2 regions of the Streptomyces sp. NPDC059534 genome follow, and region 1 is predicted to be linked to the other one. Evidence: predicted binding sites of a transcription regulator. Region 1 holds the regulator's gene; the other holds the start of a gene.

Region 1 (10,292 bases):
ACGTCGAAGACCTCCGGGTGCGCCTTCTCCACCTCGTCGAGCAGGACGACGCTGTACGGGCGGCGGCGGACCGCCTCGGTGAGCTGGCCGCCCTCCTCGTAGCCGACGTAGCCGGGAGGGGCGCCGACCAGGCGGGCGACGCTGTGCTTCTCGCCGTACTCCGACATGTCGATGCGGATCATGGCCCGCTCGTCGTCGAAGAGGAAGTCGGCGAGCGCCTTCGCCAGCTCGGTCTTGCCGACGCCGGTCGGGCCGAGGAAGAGGAACGAGCCGGTGGGCCGGTCGGGGTCGGCGATGCCCGCGCGGGTGCGGCGCACGGCGTCGGAGACGGCCTGGACGGCCTCGGACTGGCCGATCAGCCGCCGGCCGAGCTCGTCCTCCATGCGCAGCAGCTTCTGCGTCTCGCCCTCCAGGAGGCGGCCGGCGGGGATGCCGGTCCAGGCGCCGACGACGTCCGCGATGTCGTCGGGACCGACCTCCTCCTTGACCATGGTGTCCTTCGAGGACTCCTGCTGGGCCTCGGCCTCGCTCGCCTCCTCCAGCTCCCGCTCCAGGGCCGGGATCTCCCCGTAGAGCAGCTTGGAGGCGGTGTCGAAGTCGCCGTCGCGCTGGGCGCGCTCGGCGCGGCCTCGGGTCTCGTCGAGGCGCTCCTTCAGCTCGCCGACGCGGTTGAGGGACTGCTTCTCCTTCTCCCAGCGGGCGGTGAGGCCGCGCAGCTCCTCCTCGCGGTCGGCGAGGTCGCGCCGCAGCTTCTCCAGGCGCTGCCTGCTCCCGGCGTCGGTCTCGTTCTTGAGGGCGAGCTCCTCCATGCGGAGCCGGTCCACGGAACGCTGGAGCTCGTCGATCTCGACGGGCGAGGAGTCGATCTCCATGCGGAGCCGGGAGGCGGCCTCGTCGACGAGGTCGATGGCCTTGTCGGGGAGGAAGCGGGAGGTGATGTACCGGTCGGAGAGGGTCGCGGCGGCCACCAGCGCGGAGTCGTTGATCTGCACCTTGTGGTGGGCCTCGTACCGGCCCTTGAGGCCGCGGAGGATCGCGATGGTGTCCTCGACGGTCGGCTCGGCGACCAGGACCTGCTGGAAGCGGCGCTCCAGGGCGGGGTCCTTCTCGATCCGCTCGCGGTACTCGTCGAGGGTGGTCGCGCCGACCATGCGCAGCTCGCCGCGGGCCAGCATCGGCTTGAGCATGTTGCCGGCGTCCATGGCGGAGTCGCCGCCGGCGCCCGCGCCGACGACCGTGTGCAGCTCGTCGATGAACGTGATGATCTGGCCGTCGCTCGCCTTGATCTCGGAGAGGACGGTCTTCAGGCGCTCCTCGAACTCGCCGCGGTACTTGGCGCCCGCGACCATCGCGCCGAGGTCGAGCGAGACCAGCCGCTTGTTCTTCAGCGACTCGGGCACGTCGCCCTTCACGATCCGCTGGGCGAGGCCCTCGACGACGGCTGTCTTGCCGACGCCGGGCTCGCCGATGAGGACCGGGTTGTTCTTGGTGCGGCGGGACAGCACCTGCACGACGCGGCGGATCTCGTGGTCGCGGCCGATGACCGGGTCCAGCTTGCCCTCGCGCGCGGCGGCCGTGAAGTCCGTGCCGAACTTCTCCAGCGCCTTGTACTGCCCTTCCGGGTCGGGTGTGGTCACCCGGCGTCCTCCCCTGCTCTTCTCGAACGCGTCGAGCAGCTTCGAAGCGCTCGCGCCCTGCCGGTCGAGGATCTCACCGGCCCGCCCGCCCTTGTCCGCGATACCGACGAGCAGGTGCTCGGTGGAGAGGTAGTCGTCTCCGAGCTCCTTGGCCCGCTTGTCGGCGTCGGCGATGACGGCGAGGAACTCGCGGTTGGGCTGCGGGGGCGCGACCGTGGACCCCGTGATGCTCGGCAGACCGGCGAGGAGCCGCTCCGCACCGGCGCGTACGACGGCCTGGTCGGCCTCGACGGCGGCGAGCAGGTCGGTGATGTTCTCGTTGTCCTGACCGGTCAGCAGCGCGAGCAGCAGATGGGCGGGGGTCAGGTCGGCGTGCCCGGCGGACACGGCGCTGCTGCTCGCCGCGTTGATCGCGTCCCGGCTCCGGTTGGTCAGTTCGGCGTCCACGTGCGGTGCTCCTCCTGGGTTCTCGTGGGTCCTCTCCTTCTATGACTTCTCCAGAGTACACAAAGTTGAGTCGAACCCGCTCAAGGTGTCGGAGGGAGCCCCGCCCCGGGTAGTTTCCGGGCATGGCCACAGATCCGAGGAACCCCTCCGACGCGTACATCGGCTTCTGGCGCGAGTACCACATGAGCACCCTGACCACCCCACGCCCGGACGGCACCCCGCACGTGGTGGCCGTCGGCGTCACGTACGACCCCGAGGGCGGGTACGCACGGGTGATCACCAACAAGAACAGCCGGAAGGTCGCCAACGTCCTGGCGGCGGGCGCGGAGGGCGCGCGGGTCGCGGTCTGCCAGGTCGACAAGGGGCGGTGGGCCACTCTGGAGGGCGTCGCCCGCATCCGCACCGAGGCGGAGGTCGTCGCGGACGCCGTCGCCCGCTACGCCGAGCGCTACGGCCGCACGCCGGCCCCCAACCCGGACCGGGTCGTCATCGAGATCGCCCTCACCCGGGCGATGGGCCGCGCCTGAGAAGTGCGCGGGCAGCACAGCGGCGCCATCGCGTTTCAGGTCCGCGATGGCGCCGCTGTGTGGGGGAAGTGCCTGAGCGATCTACAACGACGGGGGAATCGCTCAGGCACTGCGGGGGGTGGCGGTGATGGTCTCGGGCTCGATCAGCTGGTGGTCCCGCTGGTCGAGGTTGACGAAGATCATGCCGTACCGGATGGCACAGCGGATCGGCTGCGGAGCGCCCCGGGGGCGGCGCAGGCAGCGGTAGGCGCGGACGTCCTCGTCCTGCTCCCGTGCCACGACGATGGGCTCGCCGAAGAGGGTGACCTTCAGCGCGTCGCCACGGTGGGGGATGGCCGTGGCGAGGTCGACGAAGTGCCATCCGGACCGGTAGGCCGAAGCCATCTCCCGGCGGAACCTGGGGTCGTCCGGCGGGACGCTCATACTTCCGCGTCCGCCGGGGCGGAGTCCCACACCGGGTCGGTGACCTTCGCCGAGGCGACGTCCCACACCGGGTCGATCGGACGCGCCGGGGCGACGTCCCACACCGGGTCGGGCCGGCCCGCCGGGGCGACGTCCCACACCGGGTCGATCGGGGCTGCGACGACCTGGGCGGGCGCGCTGTCCCACACCGGGTCGCTGACGGCCAGCGCTCCTACTGCCGCCGCCCCAATGAAGACGGAAGCAAGTATCGAGCGAAGCATTTTCCTGGACATGAGCGGCTTCGACCTCACTTGATGGTTTCCTCTCCCCCGCGTACTAGACGATGGCTCACTCTTTGCGCGCACACCACCAGGGCAATGCATCATGTTCCTGAAATACAGGATCCTGGGGGGTGTGCAAATGGCGCAAAATCACATAGATGGGCCACATCCTCACGGGCATGTCGACCTCTGTGCAGCCGGATCGGACTTGTACGCACGTGCGTTGCGCATCGGGCGAATCACGCGGAGCGAGGCAGAAGCCGCACCGTGCCTCATGGATCTCGATCTGCTCCACCCGGACCCCGACGACCCGGCATGGCTCCGTCCGGTTCCCCCCTCCGCGGCCCTCGCGCGGCTCGTCCACCCTCTGGAACGCGAGATCCAGGAGCGGCGTTCCCTGGCCATGGGGCTGTCCAGCACGTTCGAGCAGTTCATGGCGATCAGCGCGCAGGACCCCTCGACGACCCACGCCATCACCGTCCTCGAAGGCATCCACCGCATCGACGCCGTCCTGAGCCGGGCCACCGCCGAGTGCTCGAAGGAACTGCTCACCGTCCAGCCGGGCGGCGCGCGCAGCGAGCACACCCTCAACACCGCGCTCAACCGGATCCAGCCATTGCTGGACCGCGGCGTCCATGTGCGCACGCTCTACCAGCACACCGCGCGGCACAGCCCCGGCATGCAGGTCTACCTCGAACAGGCCGGCATGGACCGGCTCCAGGTCCGCACCCTGGAGGAGAGCATCGAGCGGCTCATCATCATCGACCGCTCGGTGGCCCTGATACCCGCCCGCCAGGACCGGCAGGTCGCCCTGGAGCTGCGGCACCCCGGCCTGGTCGAGTACCTGGCGTCGGTGTTCGAGCAGTCCTGGGCGCGGGCCACCCCGTTCGGCGAGCAGCTGCCCAACGCACAGCCCCGGGACGGGATAAGCGGCGTCCAGCACTCCATCGCCAAACTCCTCGTCGAGGGACACGTCGACGAGGCCATCGCACGGCGGCTCGGGATGAACGTGCGGACGTGCCGTGCCCACATCGCCAAGCTGGCGACCGCGCTGGGGAGCGGCAGCCGGGCGCAGCTCGGGTACCTGATCGCGCAGTCCGGCATTCTCGAACGGGACGACTGACCGACGTGTACGTACAGATCGACCTCGACAGGGCCGCGGGGACGCTCCGGGTGTCCGGGTACGGACTGCCCGTCGTGGAGCTCCTGCGGGCCCCCGGCAGCCGCGCGGACGCCCACACGCCGATCGGGACCCGCCGGGCCGGCCTGCTGACGCTCTCCGTGGACGGGGAGCCGGCGACGGTCCGGGCGGCCAGGGGGCGGCTGCTGCGCCGCTCCTACCGGGTCGACGCCCGGGTCGGCGGCGTCCGCTACCGGCTGGTGCCCTGCGGCTACGACTACAGCGCCTTCTCCCGCGACGGACGCCGGATCGGCACCCTGCTGTCGTCGGGGAACGGCCGCGTCCAGGACGAGTGGGACGGCACGCCGGACCCCCTCGACCGCGTCCTCGGCACCGCCCTCGCCGCCGGGTTCGGGACCGGGGCGGCGCCCTGGTGGGAGACGGTCGGCGGCATCGTGGGCGAACTCATCCCGTGACGCGCGCGAGGCCCTGTCCACAGCTGTGGACAGGGCCTCGGCGGATACCGCGGGGACCTACTCGCCGCGCTTGGGACGCCACACCACCAGGGCGCTCGCCTGCTGCACGTCCTGGTACGGCACCAGGTCGCGCCGGTAGGAGGCGTGCACCTGGGCCTCGCGCTGCCGCATCGCCGCCGCCGCGCCGTCGACCGCGGCCGACAGCTCGGCGATCCGGCTCTGCAGCGCCGCGACCTGGTTCTCCAGTTCGATGATGCGCTTGATTCCGGCCAGGTTGATGCCCTCGTCCTGCGACAGCTGCTGCACCTGGCGGAGCAGCTCGATGTCACGGGCCGAGTAGCGCCGGCCCCGGCCGGCCGTACGGTCCGGGGAGACCAGGCCGAGCCGGTCGTACTGCCGGAGGGTCTGCGGGTGCAGACCGGAGAGCTGGGCCGCCACCGAGATGACGTACACCGGCGACTCGTCGGTCAGTTCGTACGGATTACGTCGGCGTCCGTCCATCGGGTCACGCTCCCTTCGCGGCCTGGAACAGCTCCGCCCGGGGATCCTCGGAGGCGGTCGCCTCGCGATAGGTCTCCAGGGCCTCGCGTGCCTTGTCGTCCAGCTCCTTGGGCACCGCGACCTCGACCGTCACGAGGAGGTCGCCGCGGGTGCCATCCTTGCGGACCGCGCCCTTGCCCCGGGCGCGCATGGTCAGACCGTTCGCCGAGCCCGCGGGCAGCTTGAGGGTGACCGAGGGGCCGCCGAGGGTCGGGACCTTGATCTCGCCGCCGAGCGCCGCCTCCGTGAAGGAGACCGGCACCGTGACGGTGAGGTTGTCGTCCCTGCGGCCGAAGACCGGGTGGGTGTCGACGTGCACGACGACGTACAGGTCGCCGTTCTGCCCGCCGCGCTCGCCCGGCGCTCCCTTGCCGCGCAGCCGGATCTTCTGCCCGTCGGAGACGCCCGCCGGGATGCGGACCTGCATGGTGCGGGAGGACTTGGCCCGCCCGCTGCCCTTGCAGACCTCGCAGGGGTTCTCGGCGATGAGGCCGCGGCCCTTGCAGTCGACGCACGGGTCGGTGAGCGAGAAGCCGCCGCCGCTGCCGCGCGAGACCTGACCGGTGCCGACGCAGGTCGGGCACACCCGGGGCGTGCCGTTCTTGTCGCCGGTGCCCGAACACGCCGTGCACGGCTGCTGGCTGGACATCCGCAGCGGTACGGTCGCGCCCTCGATGGCCTCGGTGAAGCTGAGCGTCACCTCGGACTCGACGTCCTGGCCGCGCCGCGGCTGGGTACGGGTGCCCCCGGCCGCCCCGCGGTTGAACAGCCCGCCGAAGACGTCGCCGATGCCCCCACCGCCACCGCCGAAGCCGCCGCCCGCCCCGCCCTGGGCGCCCCCGAAGAGGTCGCCCAGGTCGAAGTTGAACGAGCCGCCGCCGGGGCCGCCCGCGCGGAAGCCGCCGTTGCCGAAGAGGGCGCGGGCGTCGTCGTACTCCTTGCGCTTCTTGGCGTCACCGAGGATGTCGTTGGCCTCGGAGATCTCCTTGAAGCGCTCCTCCGCCTTGGTGTCGCCCTTGTTGGCGTCCGGATGGTTCTCGCGGGCGAGCTTCCGGTACGCCTTCTTGATCTCGGCCTCGGTGGCGTCCTTGGGGACGCCGAGAACCTTGTAGTAGTCCTTCTCGACGAAGTCCTTCGTGCTCATCGACGTCCCTCCTTCCGGACGATCGTTGCGTCACCCCTCTTCGGGGGCACCGCTCTCCTCGTCGGCCGACTTCTTCTCGTCCTTGGCCGGAGCCGCGCCCGGCTGGGGCTCGGCGACGGCCACGCGGGCGGGCCGGATGGTCCGCTCGCCGATCCGGTACCCCGGCTGCAGGATCGCCACGCAGGTCGTCTCGGTGACGTCCGGCGCGTACGAGTGCATCAGGGCCTCGTGGATCGTCGGGTCGAAGGGCTCGCCCTCCTTGCCGAACTGCTGCAGACCCATCTTGGCGACGACGGTCTCCATCGATTCGGCCACCGACTTGAACCCGCCCACGAGCTCGCCGTGGTCCCGGGCCCGGCCGACGTCGTCGAGCACCGGGAGCAGCTCGCTCAGGAGGCTCGCGACGGCGATCTCCTTCACGGTGATCCGGTCCCGCTCCACGCGGCGGCGGTAGTTCTGGTATTCGGCCTGGAGCCGCTGGAGGTCCGCGGTGCGCTCGTCGAGCGCGGAACGGACCTGGTCCAGCTGGGCGGTGAGGCCCGCGGTACCGGCCGACTTCTGGTTGCTTGCGTCCCCGGCCGGGGCCGTCGAGTCCTCCTTGGCGGAGTTCTCGACGGCCTCGGCGGCGTCGTCAGGGGTGGCGCCGGAGGGGACGTCGGACTTCTCCTCGAAGCCCGGGGTCTCCTCGGTCACGCCTGACCACCCTTCTTGGGCTCGTCGTCGATGATCTCGGCGTCGACGACGTCGTCGTCGGCCTGCGCCTGGCCGGCACCGGCGTCGCCCGCGGCCTGCGCGCCCTGGGCGTCGGCGTACAGCGCCTGGCCGAGCTTCTGGGAGACGGCCGCGACCTTCTCGGTGGCGGTGCGGATCTCCGCGGTGTCCTCGCCCTTGAGCTTCTCCTTCAGCTCGACGAGCGCGGCCTCGACCTCGGCCTTGACGTCACCGGGGACCTTGTCCTCGTTGTCCTTGAGGAACTTCTCCGTCTGGTAGACGAGCTGCTCGCCCTGGTTGCGGGACTCGGCGGCCTCGCGGCGACGGTGGTCCTCGTCCGCGTACTGCTCGGCCTCCTGGCGCATCCGGTCGACCTCGTCCTTCGGCAGCGAGGAGCCGCCGGTGACGGTCATCTTCTGCTCCTTGCCCGTGCCGAGGTCCTTCGCGGTCACGTGCATGATGCCGTTGGCGTCGATGTCGAAGGCGACCTCGATCTGCGGGACACCGCGCGGGGCCGGCGGCAGACCGGTCAGCTCGAACATCCCGAGCTTCTTGTTGTACGCCGCGATCTCGCGCTCGCCCTGGTAGACCTGGATCTGCACGGACGGCTGGTTGTCCTCGGCCGTCGTGAAGATCTCGGACCGCTTGGTCGGGATCGTGGTGTTGCGCTCGATGAGCTTGGTCATGATGCCGCCCTTGGTCTCGATGCCGAGGGACAGCGGGGTCACGTCGAGGAGCAGGACGTCCTTGACCTCACCCTTGAGGACACCGGCCTGGAGGGCGGCGCCGATGGCGACGACCTCGTCCGGGTTGACGCCCTTGTTGGCGTCCTGGCCACCGGTCAGCTCCTTGACGAGCTCGGCGACGGCCGGCATACGGGTCGAGCCACCGACGAGGACGACGTGGTCGATCTCGCGCAGCGCGATGCCCGCGTCCTTGATGACGTTGTGGAACGGCACCTTGCAGCGGTCGAGCAGGTCCGAGGTCAGCTGCTGGAACTGGGCGCGCGTGAGCTTCTCGTCCAGGTGCAGCGGGCCCTCGGCGGAGGCCGTGATGTACGGCAGGTTGATGGAGGTCTCGGTCGAGGACGAGAGCTCGATCTTCGCCTTCTCCGCGGCCTCGCGGAGACGCTGGAGAGCCATCTTGTCCTTGGCCAGGTCCACGCCGTGGCCGTTCTGGAACTGCGTCACCAGGTAGTCGACGACGCGCTGGTCCCAGTCGTCGCCACCGAGGTGGTTGTCACCGTTGGTGGCCTTCACCTCGACGACGCCGTCGCCGATCTCCAGGAGCGACACGTCGAAGGTGCCGCCACCGAGGTCGAAGACGAGGATCGTCTGGTCGTCCTTGTCCAGGCCGTACGCCAGGGCGGCGGCGGTCGGCTCGTTGACGATGCGCAGGACGTTGAGGCCCGCGATCTCACCGGCCTCCTTGGTGGCCTGACGCTCGGAGTCGTTGAAGTACGCCGGGACGGTGATGACCGCGTCGACGACCTTCTCGCCCAGGTACGCCTCGGCGTCGCGCTTCAGCTTCTGCAGGATGAAGGCGCTCATCTGCTGCGGGTTGAAGTTCTTGCCGTCGATCTCGATCTTCCAGTCGGTGCCCATGTGGCGCTTGACCGACCGGATGGTCCTGTCGACGTTGGTGACGGCCTGACGCTTCGCCACCTCGCCGACGAGCACCTCGCCGTTCTTCGCGAAGGCGACGACGGACGGCGTGGTCCTGGCGCCCTCGGCGTTGGTGATGACGGTGGGCTCGCCGCCTTCGAGAACGCTGACGACGGAGTTAGTCGTGCCCAGGTCGATGCCGACCGCACGTGCCATTTCGATTCCTCCTGCTGACGTACTTGAGTGGAACTGACTCAAGGATGCATGACGCTCCGGCGTGCGTCAACAGACCTGAGTGGAGTCGACTCAACTCTTCGCCCGTCATCCCACTCAAAGAGCGGTCGTGAGCGCGTCGATGCCGGGTCGGGCGGGGGGCGGCATGAGAGAGTCCGGATGCCCCTGGCCGGGCAAAGCAGGCATATCCCACGAATATCCCATGATTCTCGTCGGAACTTGTCGATCTCGGTCGATCCCATTCCCACGCGGTCGATCTCGTCGAAGCACGGAGGCAGGGCGCATGACGGCGAAGCGCACGCTCGACCTGACGGGCGGAGTGACCCTCCTCGCCCTCCTCTCGCCCCTGGTCCTCGCCGTCGCCCTCTCGGTCGCGCTCGCCTCGGCCACCCCGGGCCGCGGCCTGCTGCGCCGGCGGACGGTGGCGGGCCTGGACGGCCGGCCCTTCACGATGCTGACCTTCCGCACGAAGAGCCCGCTGGCCGCGCTGCCACTGCTGCTGCACGTCGTCACCGGCCGGATGTCGCTGGTCGGGCCGTGCCCGCTGACCCCCACCCACCGCGAGTGCGCGGGCGAGGGCCGCCGCCGCCTCTCGGTGCGCCCCGGACTCACCGGCCCGTGGCAGATCAGCGGGCGTTCGGAGCTGCCGTGGGAGGAGCGCGAGCTGCTCGATCTCCACTACGTGGACCACCACTGGCTCGGGATGGACCTGGCGATCCTTGCGCGTACGCTTCCAGCAGTACGCAGGCGTCGCGCGGCAAGGTTTGCCTGAGCGACACATATCACCGCGAGCGCCGCTACAGCGCGGAGCCGCGACCGGGTAATCTCAGCAGGAACTCAATAAGTTACCGCTTAGTAGGCCCGCCCGAGGAGCCCTTCATGCAACTCGCCGCGATCATCGTGTCGATCGCCATCACGGTGGTGGCCGTCGCGCTGTTCGGCCGCGCCACCGTGCAGATCTACCGCTTCGTGCGGCTCGGTCAGCCGGTGCCCGCCGGCACGCGCACCGGTGACCCCAAGCAGCGCACCATCACCCTGGTCAAGGAGTTCCTCGGCCACACCAGGATGAACCGCTGGGGCATCGTCGGCTTCGCACACTGGTTCGTGGCGGTGGGCTTCTTCTCGCTGCTCCTCACGATCGTGAACGCCTTCGGCCAGCTCTTCCAGGC
Region 2 (10,292 bases), on a different contig from region 1:
CAGCCGGGCCAGTTCGGCGACCTCCGCGCGGTCCCAGTCGACGAGCTTGCGGACGTACCGCCCGCGCCGGGCGTCCCGCACGTGCCGGAAGCGGTCGCGTCCCTCCTCGGTGAGCCTGACCAGGGAGGCGCGCCCGTCGGCGGGGTCGGGGTCGCGGACGACGAGGCCGAGCACCTCCAGGGCGCGCAGCTGCCGGCTCATCGTGGCCTTGCCGACGCCGAAGTACCCGGCCAGTTCGGTGGCCCGCTGGGGCCCGGCCTCGTCCAGCCGGACGAACAGGCCGTACGCGGCCGGTTCCAGCTCCGGGTGCACCTCGCGCGCCATCTCGCCGGACTGGGCCCGCGCGCGGCGCAGGAACACGGCCAGCTCGCGTTCGAGGGCGAGGAACTCGGGGTCCACACCGGCGGGAGCGGCGGCCGGGGTGCCGCCGCCCGCACCGGACGCGGGTGCGGCGGTCGGGGTGTCGCCACGGCCGTCCCCCGTCGTGGGTGCGGCGGTCGGGGTGCCGCCGCCCGCACCGGACGCGGGTGCGGGCGTCGGGGTGCCGTCGTCGTCGCCCGCCGTGGGCCGGGCGGCCCGGCCTTCACTTCCCGTACCGCTTGCGTGCACGTCGGCACCTCCCACGCGTTCTCCGGCGGCTGTCCGGCGATCCGGCCGCCGGTTTCCGGCCGCTGAAAGTTTCTTCCCGCCGCGGCCATCTCCGCAGCTCTTCCAGTATTTCGCAGGAGTAGACCAACGGCGGCATCCGGGCCCTCTTCCCCGGGTGGGTCTACGTGCGTAGCGTCGTCCACGGCGCCTGGCTGACATGTCCACACCATGGCCCGTCGGTGCCGTGCGCCCCGCTCCCCCCAACAGCTCCCCCCACCGAGCCTTTCGGAGGCACGCAATGCGTGTGCACAGATCCGGAACGACCCTCGCCGGCGCCGCCCTCGCGACCCTGGCCCTGCTCCTGCCCCTCGCCGGTTCCGCCGGTGCCGCACAGGACCCGGGCACCCGGGTCGCCCCGGCGCGCGGCTCCGCCTACATGGGCATGGGCGTGATCGCGCACGACGGCAAGGGCGTCAAGCCCGCCGGCGGCGCCTCGACCCTCGCCGCCCAGACCGAAGGCGTGGACGTCTCCAGCCACAACGGCAACGTGGCCTGGTCCACGCTGTGGAACAGCGGGGTCAAGTGGGCCTATGTGAAGGCGACGGAAGGCACGTACTACAAGAACACGTACTTCACCCAGCAGTACACCGGCTCCTACAACGTCGGCATGATCCGCGGGACGTACCACTTCGCCACCCCGGACACGACGAGCGGTGCCGCCCAGGCCGACTACTTCGTGAACAACGGCGGCGGCTGGTCGAAGGACGGCAGGACCCTGCCGGGCGTGCTCGACATCGAGTGGAACCCGTACGGCGCGACCTGCTACGGCAAGACGGCGTCCGGGATGGTCGCGTGGATCCAGGACTTCGTGAACCGCTACCGGTCCCGGACGGGCCGCGACCCGGTGATCTACACCGCCACGAGCTGGTGGAAGCAGTGCACCGGGAACTCCTCGGCCTTCGCCTCCACCAACCCGCTGTGGATCGCGCGGTACGCCTCCGAGGTCGGCGAACTCCCGGCCGGCTGGCCGTACTACACGATCTGGCAGTACACCTCCTCCGGCCCGACGGTCGGCGACCACAACCACTTCAACGGCGACTACTCGCGCGTACAGGCGCTCGCGAACGGCTGACCTGGCCCTCGGCGGGTCCAGCGGTCCACGGCGGTTCCCCGGGTGTGCGGCACCCCGGGGGGGCGCCGCGGCTTTTTCCACCCACCCTCTTGCCCATTGGTATGGACCAATGCGAGGCTCTACGCCGGTCGCCCGGAATTCAACTTCCGTGCACCCAGCGCGCGTTGCTCGTCCCGTACTCCCCCACGCACGAGAGAGAGCCCCCGCATGGCCTCCTACCGCCGCACCACCACCGTCGCCGCCGCGACCCTGTCCGCCGCCGCGCTCGTCGGCCTCACCCCCACCGCGGCCGGCGCCCACGGGGCCGTCTTCAACCCCGTGAGCCGCGTGGCCGCCTGTTACGCCGAGGGCCCCGAGACACCCAAGTCGCAGGTCTGCAAGGACCTCGTCGCCGACTCCGGCACCCAGCCTCTCTACGACTGGAACGAGGTCAACATCGCCAACGCCGACGGGCAGCACCAGGCGCTGATCCCGGACGGCAAGCTCTGCTCGGCGAACCGCGCCAAGTACCGGGCCCTGGACTGGGCCCGCACCGACTGGCCGGCGACCGCCGTCGCCGCCGGTTCCTTCGACTTCAAGGTCCGGGTGACCGCCCCCCACTCGGGCACCATGACGATCTACATCACGAAGGCCGGCTTCGACCCGACGCAGCCCCTCAAGTGGTCGGACCTGGACGCGACCCCCGTCGCCGTCTTCCAGACCACCCGCACCTCGACCGACGGCTTCTACAACTTCACCGGCAACCTGCCGGCCCGCGCCGGCCGCCACATCGTCTACCAGGTGTGGCAGCGCAACGACAGCCCCGAAGCCTTCTACAGCTGCTCGGACGTCACCTTCGGCGGTACGGCGACGGCGGCCGGCACGACGCAGGCCAAGGCCCCGACCGAGGCGAAGATCGCGGCGGGCGCCGATCTCTCCACCGTGAGCCACGCGGGCCACGGCGGTGACGAGCAGGCCCCGGCCCTCTCCTCCGAGGCCGCCGGAGCCCCCTCCTCGCCGCTCCCCCTGGCCCTGGCCGGCGCGGGCGCCGTCGCCGCCTTCGCGGCCGGCAGCCTGCTCCTGGGCCGCCGCCGGAACCCGTCCGCCTCCTGACGCCTCCGGGGTCCCCGGTCAGCCGGGGACCCCGCGCCTCCTAGGAGCCGGACGACCGGGGCGGGAAGAGGGCGGCGAGCCGGGGAATCGCCAACCCCTCCGGCCGAGACCCCCAGGGCACCTCGTCCTCTTCCCGCTCTCCCGCGAGCTCCTCGACCGCGTCGAGGAACGCGTCCCCCTCGTCGTCCTCCTGGCCGGTCAGCTCGTCGAACGCGTCCTGCGCGACGTAGTCGAGCTCCTCCCACTCGGGCCACTCGTGGTCGCCCCACGTGTCGCGGTGCCGGCCCACGAGCGCCCGTATCCCCGACACGTCGGCCAGCGTGTCCGGGTCGGCGACGACCGACTCGTACACCTTGCGTCCCTGGCCCACGAGCCAGAGCGTGAAGTAGTGGAAGCCGTCGTCCGTGCAGTCGCCGCCCTCGACCAGGTCCGCCGCCGTCCACACCGCGCGCGAGTCGGCGCCCTCGCACGCCTCCTCGAGCCGCACCTGGAACGCCACGCTCTCGGTCGCCGGACGCCGTACCAGCTCGGCCCGCAGCCACTCCAGCCGTTCGTCCCGGTCACCGGGACGGCGGCTCAACTCGTCGATGAGAGCCCAGAAGGCGTCTTCGTTCATGCGTACGAGCATGACAGCCCCGACCGACATCCGGATACGCCGGAACGGGGTGCCCCGGCAGGACACCCCGCTCCGGCGCGGGAAGTTACGCGGCCACGCCCACCGGCACCGCCGCCGGGGCCAGCGCGATCTCCAGGACCTGCCGGACGTCCGTCACCGGGTGGACCTCCAGCTTCTCCAGGATCTCGGCCGGGACGTCGTCCAGGTCGGCCTCGTTCCGCTTGGGGATCACGACCGTGGTGATGCCCGCCCGGTGCGCGGCGAGGAGCTTCTGCTTCACGCCGCCGATCGGGAGCACCCGGCCGGTGAGGGAGACCTCGCCGGTCATGGCGACGTCCGTGCGGACCAGGCGGCCGCTCAGCAGGGACGCCAGCGCGGTCGTCATGGTCACGCCCGCGCTCGGGCCGTCCTTGGGCACGGCACCCGCCGGGAAGTGAATGTGCACGCCCCGGTCCTTGAGGCCGGTGACGGGCAGCTCCAGCTCCGCGCCGTGCGAGCGGAGGAAGGAGAGCGCGATCTGCGCCGACTCCTTCATCACGTCGCCCAGCTGGCCGGTGAGGGTCAGTCCCGCGGCGCCGGTCTCCGGGTCGGCGAGGGACGCCTCGACGAAGAGCACGTCGCCGCCCGCGCCCGTCACGGCGAGCCCGGTGGCGACACCGGGCACCGCCGTGCGCCGCTCGGCCGGGTCCTGGGCCGACTCCGGCACGTGGTGCGGACGCCCGATGAGCTCCCGCAGGTCCTCGGGACCGACCGCGAACGGCAGCTCGCGGTCGCCCAGTTCGTGCTGGGCGGCGACCTTCCTCAGCAGCCGGGCGATCGACCGCTCCAGGGTGCGCACGCCCGCCTCGCGGGTGTACTCGCCGGCCAGCTTCCGCAGGGCTGCGTCCTCCAGGACGACCTCGCCGGACTCCAGGCCGGCCCGCTCCAGCTGGCGCGGGAGCAGGTGGTCGCGGGCGATGACGACCTTCTCGTCCTCCGTGTAGCCGTCGAGCCTGACCAGCTCCATGCGGTCGAGGAGCGCCTCCGGGATGGCTTCGAGGACGTTGGCCGTGGCCAGGAAGACGACGTCGGAGAGGTCGAGTTCGACTTCCAGGTAGTGGTCGCGGAAGGTGTGGTTCTGCGCCGGGTCGAGGACTTCGAGGAGGGCCGCCGCGGGGTCGCCGCGGAAGTCGGAGCCGACCTTGTCGATCTCGTCGAGCAGGACCACCGGGTTCATCGACCCGGCTTCCTTGACGGCGCGGACGATCCGGCCGGGCAGGGCGCCGACGTAGGTCCGCCGGTGGCCGCGGATCTCCGCCTCGTCCCGTACGCCGCCGAGGGCGACGCGGACGAACTCGCGGCCCATGGCGTGCGCGACGGACTCGCCGAGCGAGGTCTTGCCGACGCCGGGCGGGCCGACGAGGGCGAGCACGGCTCCGCCGCGGCGGCCGCCGACGACGCCGAGGCCCCGGTCGGAGCGGCGCTTGCGCACCGCGAGGTACTCGGTGATGCGTTCCTTCACGTCGTCGAGGCCGGCGTGCTCGGCGTCGAGGACGGCGCGGGCGCCCCGGATGTCGTAGCGGTCCTCGGTCCGCTCGTTCCACGGCAGTTCGAGGACGGTGTCGAGCCAGGTGCGGATCCAGGAGCCCTCGGGGGACTGGTCGCTGGACCGCTCCAGCTTCTCGACCTCCTTGAGGGCGGCCTCGCGGACCTTCTCGGGCAGGTCGGCGGCCTCCACGCGGGCGCGGTAGTCGTCGGACTCGTCGCCCTCGACCTCGCCGTTGAGGTCGCGGAGCTCCTTGCGGACGGCTTCGAGCTGACGGCGGAGCAGGAACTCGCGCTGCTGCTTGTCGACGCCCTCCTGGACGTCCTTGGCGATGGTCTCGGCGACGTCCTGCTCGGCGAGGTGCTCGCGGAGCTGGGCGGTGGCGAGCTTGAGGCGGGCGACCGGGTCGGCCGTCTCCAGGAGCGCGACCTTCTGCTCGACGGTGAGGAAGGGCGAGTATCCGGAGTTGTCGGCGAGGGCGCCGACGCCGTCGATCTGCTGGACGCGGTCGACGACCTGCCAGGCGCCGCGCTTCGTGAGCCAGCTGGTGGCGAGTGCCTTGTACTCCTTGACCAGTTCGGTCACGGAGCCGGGCAGCGGGTCGGGCAGGATCTCCTCGACCGTGCCGCCCTCGACCCACAGGGCCGCGCCGGGGCCGGTCGTGCCGGCGCCGATGCGGACGCGGCCGATGCCGCGGATCAGTGCGCCGGGGTCGCCGTCGGACAGGCGTCCCACCTGTTCGACGACGCCCAGGACGCCGGTTCCGGCGTAGGTCCCGTCGACGCGGGGCACCAGCAGTACCCGCGGCTTGCCCGCGCCGGGGCGGGCGGCGGACTGGGCGGCCTCGACGGCGGCGCGTACATCGGTGTCGGACAGGTCGAGCGGCACCACCATTCCGGGCAGCACGACCTCGTCGTCGAGCGGCAGCACAGGCAGAGTGAGCGGCACGGACGCCATGGACTCAGAAGCCATGATCTCCCCTTCGGCAGTCAAGTTGAGCTGTACCGACTCAATGCACCTGAGCCCCGGAATGTTCCCGGACGTTCGTTCGCTCTGAGCGATCACCCCCACGCGGGCGCGTGGCACGAGATGTAATCCCTGCATGGATATTGCAGCCATTACATCGGCCTGGGTGGCGGGCTGGACCGTCTCCCGTGGCACTCCGGCCGCCGTCACCGAACCCTGGGGCCACCGCATCGACGTCGGCCTGCCCCGCCACGTCGTGCGGCACGTCCTGCCGGCCCCCGACGCGGCCTCCGTCGGGGCGCTCTGCACCCGGCTCACCGAGCCGTACAGCTGGCTCAAGGTCATGGCGTCCCCGGAGGACGTGGCCCCCTGGATCACCGAGGGGTGGACCGTCCCCGACGACCCCGGTTTCATGATGGTCAAGCCGCTGGACCCGGGCGCCCGGCCCGCGCCCCCGGAGGCGTACGTCCGGACCACCGAGACCCGGGACGGCGTCATCCGGGTCCGGATCCTCGCCCCGGACGGCACCCTCGCCGCCCGCGGCCAGATCGCCCCGACCGGCTCCACGGCCGTCGCCGACCAGATCGAGACCGACCCCGCCCACCGGCGGCGCGGCCTCGGCGCCAACGTCATGCGCACCCTGGAGGCCGCCGCCGCCCAGGCGGGCGCCACGACCGGGGTCCTCGCGGCCACCACCGACGGCTTCGCCCTCTACGACTCGCTCGACTGGCGCTACCGGGGCCCGCTCACCGGCATCGTCCGCGACGGCGCCTGACGGGCACCGGACCGCCGGCCGCACCCCGCCGGGTCCGGGAACCGAGCCCGTCCGGCTGCGCGGGACACCCCTTACGGGGCATGCTCGACCCATGGTGCGAGGCGTACACGGGAAGTGGTGCGGGTCCCTGCTGCTGGCGGCGGCCCTGGCCGTCGGCGGGGCGAGCGGTTGCGGGCCGGTGGTGTCGCCCGCGCCCGGCGGGCCGCCCTCGGAGGCGACCGCGCCCACCGCGCCCCCGGCGGACCCGTCGGCCGGCGCCGCCACGACGGTGCCGGCCACCCCGTCCCAGGACCCCCAGCCGGGCGAGGTCCTCGTCGAGGTGGTGGTCAACGGCGGCCTCGCCGGCGTCCGCAACCAGCTCGTCGTCCACTACGACGGCACCTGGACCAGCCGTTCCGGCACCAAGCCGCCCCGCACCGGGCGCCAGACCCCCGCCGAGGCCGCCGAACTCCGCGCCGCCCTGGAGGACCCCGCCTACGCCCGGGTCCCGGAGCGCCCGACCGGCAGCCCGATCCCCGACGGCTTCCAGTACTACGTCACGTACCGCCACCGCCTGGTCGTCGCGGGCGACGGCGAGCGCCCGGCCGCCCTTCAGCGCGTCTTCGCCGCCCTGCCCGAGGGCGGCCCGCCGACCGGCCGGTGAACACCGGCCACCGCGCCCCGGACCGGCCGGGTGCGACGGCGGCTACCTGAGCAGCCAGTCCTTGGTGAGCGCCAGCACGTCCGCGCGCGTGCGCGTGCCGTGGCCGGCCGCGATGAGGGGGTTGGCGACGCGCAGCGAGAAGACCAGCATGCAGCGGGCCTCGACGTCGTCCTCGTCGGGGCAGAAGCTCCGGAAGAGCGAACGCAGGTACTCCATGCGCCGGTCGTCGGTGCGGCGCAGGCGTGCGGCGACGGTCTCGTCACGCCGGGCCCAGTCGCGGATCGCGAGGTCGACGGCGGTGCCGGTCACCGGTTCGCCGACGGCGTCGCGGACCAGGCCGAAGAGCCGCTCCAGCTTGGCCCGGGGGTCCCCGCCGCCGCTCTCGACCCGCTCGATCACGGCATCGGTAACTCCCTGCTCCCAGGTGTCGAGCATCTCGTCGAGCAGGGCGTCGCGGTTGGCGAAGTAGCCGTAGAAGCCGCCCTTGCTGACGCCGAGCGCCTGGGCCAGCGGCTCGATCCGCACGGCTTCGGGGCCGCCGTCGGCCAGCGCGCGAAGGCCCTCCTCGATCCACCGGCCCCGGGGGGTGCGAATCGCTCCCATGGTGTGTCCCTCCTCACCGCGCCACTCGTCCGCCCGACTATACGGCGCCGTACAGACGGGTCTACGCTTGATCTATACGCCACCGTATAGATCCATCGCAGAGACGTCGTCCCGGCGTCGGAACAGGGGTACGGCCATGAGACTTCCCCGCACCGCGCACACCTCCCGCCCGTGGCGGATCCACGAGTTCACCGGCGACTTCCAGGTCGAGGACGTGTGGGAACTGCCCGTCACGGGCGGCCCGGACGATCTCGACCGGCTGGTACGGCAGTTCACGAGCGGCGGGGGAACCGCCCTCTCCTCCCCCGTGGTCCGCACGCTCTTCGCGATCCGCTGGAAGCTGGGCGCGCTGCTCGGCTGGGACAAGCCCGCCGCCGGCCTCGGCGCGCGCGTGGAGACCCTCCGGGACCGGCTCCCCGAGGACCTCCGCGAGGGGCCACGCGGGCCCGATCTGCGGGCGGTCCCCTTCACGTCCGTCTACCGGACGCACGACGAGTGGGTGGCGGAGAGCGCGAACCGGACCGTGCACGCGGTAATGCACATCGGCTGGGTCCCGGACGGCGCCCCGGGCCGCCACCGTGCCCGGATGGCCGTCCTCGTGAAGCCCAACGGCCTGCTCGGCGCCGTCTACATGGCGGGGATCAAGCCGTTCCGGTACCTGGGCGTGTACCCGAAGCTGCTGCGCGGGATCGGCCGCGAGTGGGAGGCGGGCAAGGCGGCGGCCTGACCGGCGGGACACCGGACAGGGCGCCGCCGGGCGTTCGCGTCAGCCCTTCGGGGCGGCGATCGCCGCGTACTGCCGCCGCAGGTAGGCGCCGACACGGGCCGGCATGTCCATCGAGGACGGGTCGAGGGCCCACTGGATCTGCAGGCCGTCCATGACGGCGAGGTGCTCCCGGGCGACGGCCGGGCAGTCGGTGTCGGGGCGGAGTTCGCCGCGCCGGACGGCCTGCTCCAGGAGGTCGACCGTGTGCCGGAGCACGCGCGCGTAGCGCTCCTTGAAGTACGCGTGGGCGGGGTGGCCGACGTTGCCGGACTCGCCCACCAGGACGTTGAACATGCGGACGATGCCGGGGCGCCGGGTGTTCTCCTCGATCAGGGCGACGAGGGTGTCGAGGTACGCCTCGTACGACTCGGGGTCGACGCTGAAGAGCCGCTCCACGTCGTGCTGTTCGCTCTGCGCGAGGACCGAGAGGAGCAGGTCCTCCTTGCTGCGGAAGTGGTGCAGCAATCCACCCTGGGTGATGCCGCAGTCGTTGGCGATCCGGGCGAGGGAGGAGGCGTGGAAGCCCCACTGCCCGAAGTGGTCGACGGCGGTGTCCAGGATCTTCTGGCGGCGCGCGTCACCGACCGCGTAACTGCCCCGGCCTGCGCTCTTGCGGGGCGTGCGGCCCGTGTTCTCCGGCATGCGGCCACCTTATCCGGGCCCGAAACATCCCCTTTGTCGCGTGACCCAGGTCACATTTCAGAAACCTAGTGGTTACTCGGTTTTCACGCTTAGCCTGAGGGCGCCCGAGACCGGCACCGCCGCCTCCCCGGGTCGGCCGACCCGGTCACGCAGCCCGGTCACACAAGCAGGGACGTACGGCATGAACCCCTACCAGGACCCCACCCGCGCCGTGGACGAGCGCGTGGAGGACCTCCTCGCCCGGATGACGCCGGAGGAGAAGGCCGGACAGCTCTTCCACTCCATGCTGATGATGAATCCGGACGGCACCCCGGTGACCGACACCGACGGCTCGATGCTGCCGTTCGCCACCCCGGAGCTCGTCGAGGACCGGCGGCTCACCCACTTCAACCTGCTCGGCACCCACGGCGCCCGCGAGATGGCGCTCTGGCACAACGCCGTCCAGGAGATGGCCGCGGGCACCCGGCTCGGCATCCCCGTCACGCTCTCCACGGACCCGTGGCACGCCTTCACCGACAACGTCGGCGCCTCCTTCAACGCCGGCGCCTTCTCCGCCTGGCCCGAGGCGCTCGGCCTGGCCGCCATCGGCGACCCGGAGCTGGTCTTCCGCTTCGCCGACACCGTCCGCCGCGAGTACCTCTCCGTCGGCTTCCGCACCGCGCTCCACCCGCAGATCGACCTCGCCAGCGAGCCCCGCTGGTCCCGCCAGTCCGGCACCTTCGGCTCGGACGCGAAACTGACCGGCGAACTCGTGCGGGCCTACGTCCGCGGCCTCCAGGGCGACCGCCTCGGCACCGAGTCGGTCGCCGCCATGGTCAAGCACTTCCCCGGCGGCGGCCCGCAGAAGGACGGCGAGGACCCGCACTTCCCGCACGGCAAGGAGCAGGTCTACCCCGGCGGCCTGCGCGAACTGCACCTGGAGCCCTTCAAGGCGGCGATCGCCG

What was found. The regulator HspR, encoded in region 1, represses chaperone genes until heat shock. The targets are predictions, from matches to a motif close to TTGAGNNNNNNNNNCTCAA.
Region 2: lon (endopeptidase La) is a predicted target of HspR. The motif match lies at 5,948-5,966, and genes of this name have one in related genera.

What each region holds. Positions count from the first base shown of each region.
Region 1 is NZ_JBHWAQ010000011.1:21,113-31,404, forward strand. It holds gene clpB (ATP-dependent chaperone ClpB) at 1-2,084, opposite strand, end outside; gene ACFVZH_RS15585 (pyridoxamine 5'-phosphate oxidase family protein) at 2,207-2,611, shown strand; gene ACFVZH_RS15590 ((2Fe-2S)-binding protein) at 2,714-3,034, opposite strand; gene ACFVZH_RS15595 (5'-nucleotidase) at 3,031-3,294, opposite strand; gene ACFVZH_RS15600 (helix-turn-helix transcriptional regulator) at 3,434-4,417, shown strand; gene ACFVZH_RS15605 (hypothetical protein) at 4,423-4,890, shown strand; gene ACFVZH_RS15610 (heat shock protein transcriptional repressor HspR) at 4,948-5,391, opposite strand; gene dnaJ (molecular chaperone DnaJ) at 5,396-6,574, opposite strand; gene grpE (nucleotide exchange factor GrpE) at 6,605-7,267, opposite strand; gene dnaK (molecular chaperone DnaK) at 7,264-9,105, opposite strand; gene ACFVZH_RS15630 (sugar transferase) at 9,407-9,895, shown strand; gene ACFVZH_RS15635 ((Fe-S)-binding protein) at 10,003-10,292, shown strand, end outside.
Region 2 is NZ_JBHWAQ010000009.1:66,683-76,974, forward strand. It holds gene ACFVZH_RS13725 (MarR family winged helix-turn-helix transcriptional regulator) at 1-399, opposite strand, end outside; gene ACFVZH_RS13730 (lysozyme) at 887-1,720, shown strand; gene ACFVZH_RS13735 (lytic polysaccharide monooxygenase) at 1,928-2,812, shown strand; gene ACFVZH_RS13740 (DUF4240 domain-containing protein) at 2,853-3,428, opposite strand; gene lon (endopeptidase La) at 3,514-5,925, opposite strand; gene ACFVZH_RS13750 (GNAT family N-acetyltransferase) at 6,056-6,694, shown strand; gene ACFVZH_RS13755 (hypothetical protein) at 6,786-7,337, shown strand; gene ACFVZH_RS13760 (TetR/AcrR family transcriptional regulator) at 7,380-7,940, opposite strand; gene ACFVZH_RS13765 (DUF2867 domain-containing protein) at 8,077-8,667, shown strand; gene ACFVZH_RS13770 (TetR/AcrR family transcriptional regulator) at 8,707-9,348, opposite strand; gene ACFVZH_RS13775 (glycoside hydrolase family 3 protein) at 9,530-10,292, shown strand, end outside.